DNA from 2 places in the Lelliottia jeotgali genome. Region 1 is predicted to be linked to the other one. Evidence: predicted binding sites of a transcription regulator. Region 1 holds the regulator's gene; the other holds the start of a gene.

What was found. Region 1 encodes CRP, which controls carbon source genes, mostly activating them, when cyclic AMP is high. Its sites were predicted from a motif close to ATGTGANNNNNNTCACAT; they were not measured.
Region 2: a site for CRP is predicted at 4,990-5,007, ahead of rhaS (HTH-type transcriptional activator RhaS). Genes of this name have one in related genera too.

Annotation. Positions count from the first base shown of each region.
Region 1 covers NZ_JAENMQ010000015.1:17,787-27,403, forward strand. The annotation lists gene JBO43_RS20525 (triphosphoribosyl-dephospho-CoA synthase) at 1-829, opposite strand, end outside; gene mdcA (malonate decarboxylase subunit alpha) at 829-2,484, opposite strand; gene JBO43_RS20535 (hydrolase) at 2,764-3,786, shown strand; gene JBO43_RS20540 (YheU family protein) at 3,783-4,001, shown strand; gene JBO43_RS20545 (phosphoribulokinase) at 4,032-4,901, shown strand; gene JBO43_RS20550 (OsmC family protein) at 5,041-5,445, opposite strand; gene crp (cAMP-activated global transcriptional regulator CRP) at 5,753-6,385, shown strand; gene JBO43_RS20560 (YccS/YhfK family putative transporter) at 6,444-8,531, shown strand; gene argD (bifunctional acetylornithine/succinyldiaminopimelate transaminase) at 8,585-9,617, opposite strand, start outside.
Region 2 covers NZ_JAENMQ010000016.1:58,155-64,549, forward strand. The annotation lists gene cpxA (envelope stress sensor histidine kinase CpxA) at 1-96, shown strand, start outside; gene yiiM (6-hydroxyaminopurine reductase) at 410-1,084, opposite strand; gene sodA (superoxide dismutase [Mn]) at 1,159-1,779, opposite strand; gene rhaT (L-rhamnose/proton symporter RhaT) at 2,069-3,103, shown strand; gene rhaR (HTH-type transcriptional activator RhaR) at 3,104-3,952, opposite strand; gene rhaS (HTH-type transcriptional activator RhaS) at 4,025-4,861, opposite strand; gene rhaB (rhamnulokinase) at 5,163-6,395, shown strand, end outside.

The sequences.
Region 1 (9,617 bases):
GGTCGAGGAACAACGTGGCGGCGAGCAGATCGGCGGCACCACCCGGTGAGGCATTCAGCGCCAGCATCTGGCGGTCGAGCACCGCAAGGGCGCGCTGGCCTTCAGGTAGTGCGCTTCCGCCCGCATGAAGCACGGCGCGAGCGCCTTCCTGCATCGCGTCCAGCCCTTCCATTCCGGCGCGGGACAGCACGCAGGTGTCGGTGAGCGAGGTCATGATGGCCATCAGCGCATCGAGTCGGGCGTGCGTTTCACTGCTGCCGTTCAGTCGGCTAAGACGAAGCTGGGGCAGCGCGCGCTGTAAAATATGCGGGAACGCCTGCTGCGCCTCTTCACGCGCACCCGGTACGCGATACCGATGCGTGGCGCGAAGCCCTTTGCTGAACACTTTCGGTGCTGCATCATCCGGCAGTTTTGCCAGTTCCGCCGCCGTCATGGCGATGGTCTGCGGTTTGGCGTCACCGCCGAGCATCGCTACCGCGCTCACCAGCAGTCCGAGCGCCCAGATAGCGCCCCGGTGCGTATTCACGCCGCCGGTGGCGAACATCATCTGCTGCTCGCCTTCACGGCCCAGTCGCCCGATGGTTTGCCTGAGCGCAATGTCCGCCGGACGCTGCCAGCTTTGTTGCGCCAGCGCCTGAAACGTCGGGGTCAGGCTATGCGCGGACCGCTCCATCAATGCGAGCGAAAGATCGTGGTGCGCACCGTTCCCCCGACTGTCCACCAGACCGGGTTTCGGGCTTAATCGTGCTTCGTCAATCAGACACTGCGTGGCGGTTCGCGCCAGCCATTCGGCACCGCCTTCAACCTGAATCTGGGGCAGAAGTTTCATTACCAGCTCCGGAATTTCGCAGGTGGGTTATAAAGACCACCTGACCATTCAACGAGGTCAGACACACTGCCGGCTGCCAGCAGAGAACGGGTCGCGTCGGTGCGACGAATGCCCATATCTTCCGGGTAAACCACTTTGCCGCTCTGGCGCAGTGCGGCGACGCGTTTGGCGTCCACACCCAGACCGATGTCGGTGATCCCGGCAACCGCGGCGACCATCGCGCGGCGCTCTTCGAGATTTTCGGCGCGATAGAGGTACGCAATCCCTTCTTCGGTCAGCACGTGGGTCACGTCATCGCCGTAGATCATCACCGGTGCCAGCGGCATCCCGGAGGATTTCGCGACTTCAATAGCGTCGAGTTTTTCCACGAAGGTCGGTTTCACGCCCGCCTGGAAAGTTTCGACCATCTGCACCACCAGCTTTTTACCGCGCTGCATCGGGTCTGGTTCGGTAATCATGTTCAGCCACGCAGGTGTGGCATGACGACGACCGTGCGGATCGTGGCCCATATTTGGCGCGCCGCCGAAGCCCGACAGACGACCACGGGTCACGGTAGAGGAGTTGGCGTAGCCATCCACCTGTAAGGTCGAACCGATAAACATGTCGACCGCATACTGGCCCGCCAGCTGGCAGAACGCGCGGTTAGAGCGCATCGAGCCGTCGGCACCGGTAAAGAACACGTCCGGGCGAGCGCGGATGTACTCTTCCATCCCCAGTTCGCCGCCGAAGCAGTGCACGCTCTCCACCCAGCCGCTTTCAATCGCCGGGATCAGCGTTGGATGCGGGTTCAGGGTCCAGTGTTTACAGATTTTGCCTTTCAGGCCGAGCTGTTCGCCGTAAGTAGGCAACAGCAGCTCAATCGCGGCGGTATTAAAACCGATACCGTGGTTGAGAGACTGCACCTGGTGTTCCGCGTAGATGCCTTTAATCGCCATCATCGCCATCAGGATATGTTCTTGCTTGATGAGGCGCGGGTCGCGGGTAAATAACGGTTCGATGAAGAACGGCTTGTCGGCCACCACCACGTAATCAATCCACGAGCCCGGAATATCCACGCGCGGCAGATCGCATTCATCATCCACCAGCTCATTCACCTGGGCGATGACGATCCCGTCGTGGAACGCAGCGGCTTCAACCAGCGCTGGGGTGTCTTCGGTGCTCGCTCCGGTGTAAAGGTTGCCTTTTCGGTCAGCTTTAAACCCGGCAATCAGCGCCACGTTTGGCGAGAGATCGACGTACAGGCGGGAGTAAAGCTCGATGTAAGTGTGGATGGCGCCGATTTCGAGCTGACCGTCTTCCAGCAGCTGCGAAATACGCAGGCTTTGGGTGCCGGAGAAAGAGAAATCGAGCTTGCGGGCGATGCCCTTTTCAAAGATGTCGAGATGTTCGCTGCGCCCGACGCTTGGCATGATCATATGCAGGTCGTGAACGATTTGCGGATTTACTTCGGCCAGAGAGCGGGACAGAAAATCGGCCTGCTTTTGGTTGTTGCCTTCCAGAACGACTTTGTCGCCCGGCGCAATCAGTTTTTCCAGCATGGCGACAAGATCGTCGGTTGGCAGAACCTTGCCTTGCACCGGGACAGAAGCCAGGCGGCGCGCTTTTTCAGTGCGTCGCGTGTTCCAGACACGGGCGGGTGTTTGCCCAGATAACATTATTAACCTCCTGATTCAGCACATCATTCTGATTTGCTTAACGCTGAACAAAGTGTGCGCCCTGGTGAGAAAGGCATCAATTAAGCGTAGAGTGGAATCATTAGCCTGAGAGTAATAATCGAGGTAAAGATTTGTGATCGAGATCAGTTCACATCGCGCGAAAAAATGTCAGAGGCGGCAGAAAGGGCTAAATCAGAGGTAAACGCCCCTCGTTTTCATAAACAGGGTACAATTCGGCAGGTATAGTAAATGGCTGACAAGAATTAACATTGCATCGTTATGACCCAAATTATTCCATCAGATTTCGAGATCGCAGGCGCTGAGAGCGCAGACTTCGTGCCCATGCGGGGCGTGGCGAACCCACACCTGCAGACCATGCTGCCGAGGCTGCTGCGCCGAAAACTGCAGTTTACGCCGCACTGGCAGCGTCTCGACCTGCCGGACGGTGATTTCGTGGATTTAGCCTGGAGCGAAGATCCTGAACAGGCTAAACATAAACCGCGTCTGGTGTTGTTTCACGGTCTGGAAGGCAGTCTCCACAGCCCGTATGCCCACGGCCTGATCCACGCGGCAAAAGAGCGTGGCTGGCTCGGCGTGGTGATGCATTTTCGCGGCTGTAGCGGTGAACCGAATCGTCGCGAGCGCATTTATCACTCCGGTGAAACCGAAGACGGCACTTGGTTTTTGCACTGGCTGAAGAACAGCTACGGCAGCGTGCCGACCGCCGCTGTGGGCTATTCCCTGGGTGGCAATATGCTCGCCTGCCTGCTGGCTAAAGAGAGCGACACGGTCCCACTGGATGCGGCGGTGATCGTCTCCGCGCCGTTTATGCTTGAGCAGTGCAGCTATCATATGGAAAAGGGCTTTTCACGCGTCTATCAGCGCTACCTGCTGAACTTACTCAAGGCTAACGCCGCACGTAAGCTGAAGGCCTATCCAGATACCCTGCCGATCAGCCTGCAACAGCTGAAGCGTATGCGTCGCCTGCGCGAGTTTGACGATATGATCACCTCGAAGATCCACGGCTTTGCTGACGCCATCGACTATTATCGTCAGTGTAGCGCCATGCCGTTGCTGAACCAGATAACCAAACCGACGCTGATCATCCATGCGAAGGACGATCCCTTTATGGATCATCACTCCATTCCCGCGCCGGAACATCTGCCTGCAAACGTGCAGTATCAACTGACGGAGCACGGCGGCCACGTCGGCTTTATCGGCGGCACGTTGCGCCGCCCGAAAATGTGGCTGGAGTCGCGCATCCCCGACTGGTTAACCCCTTTTCTGGAGAGAGTAAAATGATGATTCCCTGGCAGGATCTGGCTCCCGAAACGCTGGATAGCCTGATTGAAAGCTTTGTATTACGCGAAGGCACCGATTATGGTGAACATGAACGTTCGCTTGAACAAAAGGTCGCCGATGTAAAACGGCAGCTACAAAGTGGCGAGGTGTTGCTGGTGTGGTCAGAACTGCACGAAACCGTCAACATCATGCCGCGCAATCAGTTTCGCGGTTGATTGTTCCATCTTTCCAGTCAGGGAGTTGCTATGTCCGCCAGACATCCGGTTATTGCCGTCACGGGTTCGAGTGGTGCGGGAACCACGACCACCAGCCTCGCTTTTCGCAAGATCTTCGCGCAGCTCAATCTGCGTGCTGCCGAGGTTGAGGGCGATAGTTTTCATCGCTTCACCCGTCCTGAAATGGACATGGCTATCCGCAAGGCCCGCGATTTAGGCAAGCACATCAGCTATTTCGGGCCAGACGCCAACGACTTCGGCCTGCTGGAACAGACTTTCCAGGATTACGGACATACGGGTAAAGGTCAGTCACGCAAATATCTGCACACCTATGACGAAGCGGTGCCGTGGAATCAGGTGCCTGGTACCTTCACACCGTGGCAGCCGCTGCCGGAACCGACCGATGTGCTGTTTTATGAGGGATTACACGGTGGCGTGGTGACTCCGCAGCACGACGTGGCGCGCCACGTGGATTTGCTGGTCGGCGTGGTGCCGATTGTCAATCTGGAGTGGATTCAGAAGCTGACCCGCGACATGAGCGAGCGCGGCCATTCGCGCGAAGCGGTGATGGATTCGGTAGTGCGTTCGATGGAAGATTACATTAACTTCCTGACGCCGCAGTTTTCCCGCACTCATATCAACTTCCAGCGCGTTCCCACAGTGGACACGTCCAACCCGTTTGCGGCAAAAACGATCCCTTCGCTGGACGAGAGTTTTGTGGTGATCCACTTCCGCAATCTGGACGATATTGATTATCCGTGGCTGCTGGCGATGCTGCAGGGCTCGTTTATCTCGCACATCAATACGCTGGTGGTGCCGGGTGGCAAAATGGGGCTGGCGATGGAATTGATCATGATGCCGCTGGTGCAACGGCTGATGGAAGGCAAGAAGATCGCCTAAGGTCTGTTGCCGGATGGCGCTGCGCTTATCCGGCCTACATTCAGGCTTTTGTAGGCCCGGTAAGCGTCGCGCCATCGGGCAAAATACCGCAGATGTTGCCTTTGTAGGACGGGTTAGCGAATCGCCACCCGCCAACGAATCAGGCGTCAATCACTTCATACGAATGCGTAATCTTTACCGCTTTTTCCAGCATCAACGCCACAGAGCAGTACTTCTCCGCAGACAAATCTACCGCGCGGGACACCGCGGCATCCTTCAGCTCTTTACCGGTGACGATAAAATGCAAATTGATGTGCGTAAACAGACGTGGCGCTTCCTCACGACGTTCTGACGTCAGTTTCACTTCGCAGTCGGTCACATCGTGACGGCCTTTTTGCAGAATCGACACCACGTCGATCGCACTACATCCGCCAGCGGCCATCAGCACCACTTCCATCGGGCTTGGCGCTTTATCTCCGGAGTTACCGTCCATCAAAATCTGGTGCCCTGAAGCGGATTCGCCAAGGAACGTTAAACCTTCAACCCATTTCACACGCGCTTGCATTTTCATTAACTCCAAAGTTGCATTTTTCAGAACAGATTACGCGTGCGTTACAATTCTCGCAACGGAAGGCGACCTGCATCATGCTGAAGCGAGACACCAGGAGACACGCGGCTAAAGCTATGCTAAAACAGTCTCGATGCTACAGTAATACATTGACGTTACACATGTATGCAGAGGACATCAAACTTTACTGGCTGCAAACATTGTGACAGCCAACTTCCCAGGTACGGGTAAGAATTCGATTGCAACCCCAGAGTCAGGATGCGATTTTGACTCTGAGACAGCTTATAACAGAGGATAACAGCGCATGGTGCTTGGCAAACCGCAAACAGACCCGACTCTCGAATGGTTCTTGTCTCATTGCCACATTCATAAGTACCCATCGAAGAGCACGCTGATTCACCAGGGTGAAAAAGCGGAAACGTTGTATTACATCGTCAAAGGCTCGGTGGCAGTGCTGATCAAAGATGAAGAAGGGAAAGAGATGATCCTTTCTTATCTGAACCAGGGCGATTTCATCGGTGAACTGGGCCTGTTTGAAGAAGGCCAGGAACGTAGCGCCTGGGTGCGCGCAAAATCCGCATGTGAAGTCGCTGAGATCTCCTACAAGAAATTCCGCCAGCTGATCCAGGTCAACCCGGACATCCTGATGCGTCTTTCTTCGCAGATGGCTCGCCGCCTGCAGGTCACTTCCGAGAAAGTGGGCAACCTCGCTTTCCTCGACGTTACTGGCCGCATCGCGCAGACACTGCTGAACCTGGCGAAACAACCTGACGCCATGACCCACCCGGACGGTATGCAAATTAAAATTACCCGTCAGGAAATTGGTCAGATCGTCGGCTGTTCTCGTGAGACCGTTGGCCGTATCCTGAAAATGCTGGAAGATCAAAACCTGATCTCCGCCCACGGTAAAACAATCGTGGTTTACGGAACGCGTTAATTCCGGAAAAAACGGCGTGCCATCGCAAGGTGTCACGCCGTTTTTGTCTCTGACGATTATGTGGCGCAGGCTGATTTATCACCCGGAAGTTAACTACGCACTACGTCAAACCCTGGTGTTATGTCTTCCCGTGGCCATTGGTTTAGTCCTGGGCCATCTGCAACAGGGGCTGCTTTTTTCTCTTGTTCCTGCCTGCTGCAACATTGCCGGTCTGGATACTCCCCACAAACGTTTTTTCAAACGCCTGATTATCGGCGGCTGCCTGTTTGCCGGGTGTAGCCTCGCCGTACAGCTGCTGCTGGCCCGCGATATCCCGCTGCCTTTAATCCTGACCGTGCTGGCGATGACGCTGGGCGTCACGGCGGAGATCAGCGCACTTCACGCCCGCCTGCTGCCCGCTTCACTGATTGCAGCGATATTCACGCTGAGCCTCGCCGGGAATATGCCCGTCTGGGAGCCGCTGCTGATCTACGCCGCCGGCACGCTGTGGTACGGGCTTTTTAACTGGTTTTGGTTCTGGATGTGGCGGGAACAGCCGCTGCGAGAATCCCTGAGCCTGCTGTACGTTCAGCTCGCCGATTATTGCGAAGCGAAATACACCCTGCTGACCCAGCACGCAGACCCGGAAAAATCATTGCCGCCGCTGCTGTCGCGCCAGCAAAAAGTGGTCGATTTAATCAGCCAGTGTTACCAACAACTGCACATGCTGGCGGCCAATAAAAATCATGAATACAAACGCCTGCTGCGTACCTTCCAGGTCGGGCTGGATCTGCAGGAACATATCTCAGTCAGCTTGCATCATCCGCAGGAGGTGCAAAAACTGGTAGAGCGCAGCCACGCCGAAGCAGTGCTGCGCTGGAATGCCCAGACGGTCGCGACTCGCCTGCGCGTGTTGGCGGACGATATTCTTTATCACCGCTACCCGACCCGCTTTACGATGGATAAACAGCTGGGTGCGCTGGAGAAAATTGCGCGCCAGCACCCGGATAACCCGGTCGGACAGTTTTGCGCCTGGCATTTCAGCCGTATCGCGCGGGTGTTGAGAACTCAGCGTCCGCTCTATGCACGTGACCTGATGGCCGATAAGCAAAAACGGCTGCCGCTGTTGCCTGCACTCAAAAGCTATCTGTCGCTGAAATCCGCCGCTCTGCGCAATGCCGCGCGCATCAGCGTGATGCTCAGCGCGGCCAGCCTGATGGGCGTGGCGCTGCACTTACCCAAACCCTACTGGATTTTAATGACCGTGCTGTTTGTCACTCAGAACGGATATGGCGCCACGCGGGTGCGCATTCTGCATCGGGCACTCGGCACGTTCGCGGGTTTGGTGATTGCTGGGGTGACGCTGCACTTCCACGTACCCGATGGCTACACCCTGCTGGGGATGCTGGTGATCACTCTGGTGGGGTATTTGATTATCCGTAAAAACTACGGCTGGGCGATGGTCGGGTTTACGGTGACGGCAGTGTATACCCTGCAACTGCTGACCCTGAACGGCGAGCAGTATATTGTCGCGCGGCTGGTCGATACGCTGATTGGCTGTCTGATTGCCTTTGGCGGGATGGTCTGGCTGTGGCCACAGTGGCAAAGCGGACTGTTACGCCAGAACGCCCATGACGCGCTCGAAGCCGATCAGCAGGCGATTCGGCTGATCCTGAGCGACGATCCTAAAGCATCGCCGCTGGCCTATCAGCGCATGAAGGTCAACCAGGCACACAACGCGCTGTTTAACTCCCTCAACCAGGCGATGCAGGAGCCGGGCTTTAATTCTCACTATCTGGCGGATATGAAGCTGTGGGTCACGCACAGCCAGTTTATCGTCGAGCATATCAACGCGATGACCACCCTGGCGCGCGAGCACACAATGCTGACACCGGATCTGGCGCAGCGCTATTTGCAGTCGTGTGAAATTGCCTTGCAGCGTTGCCAGCAGCGTCTGGAGTACGACGCGCCGGGAGAATCGGGGGATTCAAATATTCTTGAAGCGCCAGAGACGTTAACACACGGTCCGATGAGCACTCTGGAGCAGCATTTGCAGCGGGTATTGGGGCATTTGAACACCATGCACACCATTTCGTCGGTGGCATGGCGTCAGCGTCCGCATCACGGGGTTTGGTTGACGCGGATTTTGCGACGCAAAGAATCGTGATGGTTTACGCCCCGTAGGCCGGGTAAGGCGAAGCCGCCACCCGGCAATTTCCACTATCCCTGAACGATCTTCTTCACCGCACTGGCAAAGCGATGCATGCCGTCGTCGATATCCTGCCCATCAATCACCAGCGACGGCGCAAAGCGCATCACATCTGGCCCCGCATTAAGCACCATCACGCCTTCGTGCGCAGCGGCGTGGAGGAAATCACGCGCGCGGCCTTTGTACTGCGGCTTCAGTTCAGCCCCGACTAAAAGACCCATGCCGCGAATATCGCTGAACACGTCATATTGTGCGTCAATCTGCTGGAGATGCTGCACAAACTGCTCGCGCTTCGCATTCACACCGTTCAGCACTTCCGGCGTATTGATAATATCAAACGCCGCCCCGGCGATAGCGCACGCCAGCGGGTTGCCGCCGTAGGTGGAACCGTGCGAACCGACGTGGAAGGCCGACGCGATCTCCAGCGTGGTCAACACCGCGCTAACCGGGAAGCCGCCGCCGAGCGCTTTGGCGCTGGTGAGAATATCCGGTGTCACGCCGTAGTGCATGTAGGCGAACAGATCGCCGGTACGCCCCATGCCGCTTTGCACTTCATCAAACACCAGCAGCGCCTGATGTTCATCGCACAGTTCGCGCAGCCCTTTCAGGAACTCCGGCGTTGCGGCCATCACGCCGCCCTCGCCCTGGATTGGCTCAACCACCACTGCGCAGGTGTGATCGTCCATCACCGCTTTCACGGCGTGCAGATCGTTAAACGGCACATGGATGATATCAGCCGGTTTCGGGCCGAAACCGTCGGAATACTTCGGCTGCCCGCCCACCGAAACCGTAAACAGCGAACGACCGTGGAAGGCATTATGGAAGGCAATAATCTTGGTTTTGTACGGACTGTGACGCGTCGAGGCGTAATAACGCGCCAGCTTAAAGGCGGTTTCATTGGCTTCGGTGCCGGAGTTCATGAACAGCACACGCTCGGCAAAGGTGGCGTCGATTATCTTACGCCCCAGACGCAGCGCCGGTTCGTTGGTGAACACGTTGCTGGTGTGCCACAGGGTTTCGCCCTGGGTTTTCAGCGCTTCAACC
Region 2 (6,395 bases), on a different contig from region 1:
GCCATTCAGCAGCATCGCGGCTGGGTGAAAGCCGATGATAGCCCGCTGGGTGGATTGCGCTTAACGCTGTGGTTGCCGCTGTATAAGCGTTCGTAGTCGCTGTGGTGCCGGGTGGCGGCTACGCCTTACCCGGCCTACGAATTCTGTGCGGGCTTTATGCCGGGTGGCGGCTTCGCCTTACCCGGCCTACAAATTCTGTGTGGGCTTTATGCCGGGTGGCGGCTACGCCTTACCCGGCCTACGAATTCTGTGTGGGCTTTGTGCCGGGTGGCGGCTACGCCTTACCCGGCCTACGAATTCTGTGTGGGCTTTGTGCCGGGTGGCGGCTTCGCCTTACCGGGCCTACAAAACCTAATCGTAGGCCCGGTAAGCGTAGCGCCACCGGGCGACACTGGCCGCACGGAAACCCCTACTTCCCCCACAATCTCCGCGAATTATCCTCGATCTGCATGCTAATGCGCCGCTTCTGCATCGTTCTCGTCCAGCTGGTCGATAACCCCGCCGCCGACAACAAACGACGATACTGCTCATCATCAAACGGCATATGCCACGCAATCGCGCAGGCATCATAAACCGACACATCGCTGAGCCTGGAGGCCAGCTCCAGTGGCGCATCCGCCGACACTTTCCCAGCCAGAATCACCCGATACAGCCAGCCGGTTTTACCTGCCGTTTGCAGCTGCGCGGACATATCACTGATGCCGAAGTGGTAGTTCAGCTTAAAGCACGGCGAGCGCGGCTGCGTGACTTGAATCAACGTATCGCCCCAGCGAAAAATGTCGCCGATAAAGACGTTTTTCTCGGTCAGACCCTCGGTCGACAGATTCTCACCAAATGCTGGCGCAACAAAAAGCTCTGCCTGCTCGGGGAATTCCCGCGCCCAGTGCGAGTAGTGCTCACGCGGATAATGGCACAGCGCGCGCTCCGGCCCGCCGTGGATTTTTTTCTCGGCCTGCTCATCCCCCGCCAGCCCGAGCTCGGTCAGAGTCAGTTCGCCGTCGACCTGCACTTTAGCAATCGCGCTCGGCCGGCTGCCGTCGTAGTCCCTGATCTTGCCTGTAAACACATTCACCGGATGCTGCATGTATCGTGGCTCCTTTCTGCAGATACAAAAAAAGCGAGTCATCAGACTCGCTTCTCGCAGGCGCTAGTGCAACCTTATTTTTTAGCAGCGAAACGCGCGGCTGCTTCGTCCCAGTTGACGACATCCCAGAAGGCTTTGATGTAGTCCGGGCGACGGTTCTGGAACTTCAGGTAGTAAGCGTGTTCCCACACGTCCAGACCCACGATTGGGAAGCCAGACGCACCAGAGATTGCTTCACCCATCAGCGGGGAATCCTGGTTCGCGGTAGAAACCACAGCCAGTTTGTCACCTTTCAGTACCAGCCAAGCCCAGCCAGAACCGAAACGGGTCGCTGCCGCTTTTTCGAATTCTGCTTTGAAGTTGTCCACGGAACCGAAATCGCGCTCGATAGCGGCTTTCAGATCGCCCTGCAGGGTAGTGCCGGTTTTCAGGCCTTTCCAGAACAGGCTGTGGTTAGCGTGACCGCCCGCGTTGTTACGCAGAACGGTTTTCTTGTCAGCCGGCAGTTGATCCAGTTTGGTGATCAGCTCTTCAGCAGACAGGCTGGCGAATTCTGGCAGGCTTTCCAGCGCTGCGTTCGCGTTGTTCACATAAGTCTGGTGATGTTTAGTGTGATGGATTTCCATCGTCTGCTTGTCGAAATGCGGTTCCAGTGCGTCATAGGCATACGGCAGGGATGGCAGTGTATAACTCATAATCCTCTCCATTATTGTCGGGCGGCACAGCTGTTAATGCCGCGTAAGCAGTTGGTTCATTATAGTTAATTAAATGATATTGAAAATGATTATCAATGCCGTAGTTTTTATAAGGTTATTCATTTTGCTGCAAACGCGAATTTGTGAGTCTGCTCACGCGGTTAACGCGCTGATTGCCATAGACAAGAAAAGTACGGCAACCTTCTGAAGGTTCGCTCGCCGCTTAATTTTTAAACTCATCGGAGTCGGAGGGAAGCCACCGGCCTATAAAAACGATGAGGATGTAAAAATGAATCATGCGATTACGATGGGTATTTTCTGGCATTTGATAGGCGCAGCCAGTGCAGCCTGTTTCTATGCCCCGTTTAAAAAGGTCAAACATTGGTCATGGGAAACCATGTGGTCTGTCGGCGGTACGGTTTCCTGGCTGATCCTGCCGTGGACTATCAGTGCCATGCTGTTGCCCGATTTCTGGGGATATTTCTCCTCCTTTAGCGCCTCGACGCTGCTGCCGGTGTTTCTGTTCGGCGCGATGTGGGGCATCGGCAATATCAACTATGGCCTGACCATGCGCTATCTCGGCATGTCGATGGGCATCGGGATTGCGATTGGCATCACCCTGATTGTCGGCACCCTGATGACGCCAATCCTGAACGGTAATTTCGACGTGCTGATCAACACCAAAGGCGGCCAGATGACGCTGCTGGGCGTGCTGGTGGCGGTGGTCGGCGTGGGGATTGTCACCCGCGCAGGTCAGTTGAAAGAGCGCAAAATGGGGATTCGCGCGGAAGAGTTCAATCTGAAGAAAGGTCTGATCCTGGCGGTAATGTGCGGTATTTTCTCCGCCGGGATGTCATTTGCGATGAACGCCGCCAAACCGATGCATGAAGCTGCCGCTGCGCTTGGCGTGGACCCGCTGTACGTCGCGTTGCCAAGCTACGTAGTCATCATGGGAGGCGGTGCGCTGGTTAACCTCGGCTTCTGCTTCATTCGTCTGGCAAAAGTGAAGAATCTGTCGGTAAAAGCCGACTTCTCGCTGGCAAAAAACCTGATCATCACCAACGTGCTGCTGTCGGCACTCGGCGGCCTGATGTGGTATTTGCAGTTCTTCTTCTACGCCTGGGGCCACGCCAGCATTCCACCGCAGTATGACTATATGAGCTGGATGCTGCACATGAGCTTCTACGTGCTGTGCGGCGGGATTGTCGGGCTGGTGCTGAAAGAGTGGAACAACGCCGGACGGCGTCCGGTGAGCGTGCTGAGTCTGGGTTGCGTAGTGATTATTATTGCGGCCAACATTGTCGGACTTGGCATGGCAAATTAATCACGCTGCTTTTCGACTGTGATGACGCCACTGAACCGGCGTCATCCCGATCTCGCGATTGAACACCACCGAAAAATAGTTACTGTCCTCAAAGCCACAGCGCGTCGAAACTTCACTCACCATCAGCTCCGTATGTTGCAGCAGATACTGCGCGTGGCAAATCCGCAGCTGGCGCAGATAGTGGTTCACCGTCATCCCCGTCTGGGTGCGAAACTGCTGGCGCAACGCGCGCTCACTGCACTGCTCCTGCTCGCAAAACTTCTCCAGCACAAAGCTGCGATTCAGGCTGCCCGCCAGCGTGGTAATCAGCCTGTCGAGCAGCGCTTCCTGCTCATTGGCAGACGGGTTATCAATCGCGTAGCGGTAACGCTTGAGAGTCATCACCAGCTGGGCAAAGAGCAACTCGGCCATCTCATTCGCGCCCGGTTCAGCTTTCAGGCTTTCCTGTTCAAGCTGGGTGATGACGTGTCGCACTTGGGTCATGCCGTTGCTGCTCAAACGCCAGTGCGGCGCGGAATGTGCTTCACGAAATCCGGGGATCAGCCCCGCCCAGTCGACGTTGAGTTTGAGCCGCTCCGGGCAGTAAATCACGTTCTGTAAAACCAGATCGTTGACCGAGGCATAGGAGTGTTTGTCTTCCGCGCGGATATAAAACAGATCGCCGCGGGTGATGCGATACGGGCGGTCGTTGAGGACGTGCAGGCCGTTGCCGCGCCACACCAGCACCAGCTCGCAAAACTCGTGCGTGTGCTCGGCAAAGACGTTTTGCGGATAGCGATCGGCCACCGCCACGGCCTGCACGGCGTTAGCAAAGAAATCGGTTTTGCGAAGGATTAACGGAGCGCCCACAACACACCTCAACAGCTAATAACCTGACATTATTAGCTGTTTTGCGCCGAAAAAACGGTGATTGTCCTCGCGTTACTGAAGTGACGCATCCCTTCCCTGGCGGATTTCGCGCGGCGACCAGCTAAATTCCCGGCGGAAAAGCGTCGAAAAGTGGTTACTATCGCCAAATCCACAGCGATACGCGATATCCGTAACGCTATCGTCCGTGTGGCGCAGCAAGTGCCGGGCTTTGATCAGACGCAGCCGGTTCAGATAGCGCTGCGGCGTCAGGCCCGTGTGCTGCTTGAGCTGACGATGCAGGGTGCGCAGCGAAAGTGAAAACCTGTCCGCCACCGTTTCCCAACTCACATCTTCTGCAAAGTGATCTTCCAGCCACGCCATCAGCAAATTGAGGCGCGCGTCGTTGTTTTCCGCCCCTTCCACCAGGCTGCTGCGGCGCAGCAGGACCAGCAGTTGCATGAACAACAGTTCACGGCTGGCGCGCGCATGGGTTTCAGTATTTTCTTCCGCGTTTTCCATCTGCCCCACCAGCTGACGCACCTGTTGCAGCGTCGACTGATTCACCCGCCAGTGCGACGGATAGTGCCCGTCCTGCTCCTGCGGCAGCAGCTGGTTCAGCCCGGAGAGAAACTGGAACGCATCCGGGGAACGGTACAGCACATTGGTCAGGCACAGATTGTCCGTATGTTCGTACAAGTGCCGGTCGTGATCGCGCACAAAGCACACCGTTCCACCGCTGATGGTGTAGGGCTGGCCGTTAAACACATGAATGCCCGTCCCGTGCTCAACAATCACAATTTCATGAAAATCATGATGATGTTCCGGAAAGGCCGCCTGAGGCAGCCGCGGCTCGATCGCCACCGGCGAACTTCCTGAAGGGAAAAAATCCACGCTGTGCAGTACGGTCATCACGGCCACCACCAATGAGAAATGTTCTCAAAATAGTAATTAAGGGCCGGGTTTCTCACCTTCAATTTTCGACATCAAACCGTGCAAAGCCTGTCAGTTTTTCAAGAAACAGCGGGAAAGATCGGGAAATGCGGCAACGGTCACATGGCCTGAAATCCCCGTCATTACTGGAAACTGTGAACTTCCTCACGTTCATCTTTGCTTTCTTGCCAGCGCGGGATTTTGCCTGTCAGTGGCGAGAAGGTGCGTTTTTCTTCCCTTTCTTAGACTGTTTCGCAATGACTTCAAGAAGGACCGAATTATGACCTCTCGCCATTGTGTGGCTGTCGATTTAGGCGCATCCAGCGGGCGCGTAATGCTCGCCAGCTACGTGCCTGCACAGCGTGCACTTTCGCTTCGTGAAATCCATCGCTTCGGTAACTGCCTGCAAAAGCAGGACGGCGTGGAGACCTGGGATATTGACAGTCTGGAAGCGGAAATCCGCACCGGGCTGAACAAGGTCTGCGACGAAGGCATTTTAATCGACAGCATCGGCATCGATACCTGGGGCGTCGATTTTGTCCTGCTGGATGCCAGCGGCGATCGCGTCGGCCTGCCCGTTGCCTATCGCGACAGCCGGACCGACGGCGTGATGGCCCGCGCTATTGAACAGCTCGGCAAAGCCGACATCTACGGGCGCAGCGGCATCCAGTTTTTGCCCTTTAATACTCTCTATCAGCTGCGCGCCCTGGTGGAACAGCAGCCGGAACTGGTGGCGAACGTCGCCCACGCCCTGCTGATCCCGGACTACTTCAGCTACCGCCTGACCGGGAAAATGAACTGGGAATACACCAACGCCACCACCACCCAACTGGTGAACATCAATTCCGATAACTGGGACGAAAACCTGCTCAACTGGACAGGCGCCTCCGCCAATTGGTTCGGCACGCCGACCCATCCCGGTAATGTGATCGGTCACTGGATTTGCCCGCAGAAGAATGAAATCCCGGTTGTCGCCGTGGCCAGCCACGATACTGCCAGCGCGGTGATTGCCTCGCCGTTGGCCGACAAAGACGCGGCGTATCTCTCGTCCGGCACCTGGTCGCTGATGGGCTTTGAGAGCAAAACGCCCTACACCTGTGAAAAATCGCTGGCGGCGAACATCACCAACGAGGGCGGTGCGGAAGGCCGCTACCGGGTGCTGAAAAATATCATGGGGCTATGGCTGCTCCAGCGAGTGCTGAAAGAGCAGAACATCACCGACCTGGCACGTCTGATTGCCGACACGGAAAAACTGCCAGCCTGCCGTTTCGTGATCAACCCGAACGACGACCGTTTTATCAATCCGCACAACATGAGCGCTGAAATTCAGACAGCCTGCCGCGAGAGCGCGCAGCCCGTGCCGCAAACTCCGGCAGAGCTGGCACGCTGCATTTTCGACAGCCTCGCCCTGCTTTACGCCGATGTTCTGAACGAGCTGGCGACGCTGCGCGGAAAACCGTTTAGCCAACTGCACATCGTTGGCGGCGGCTGTCAGAACCAGCTGCTGAACCAG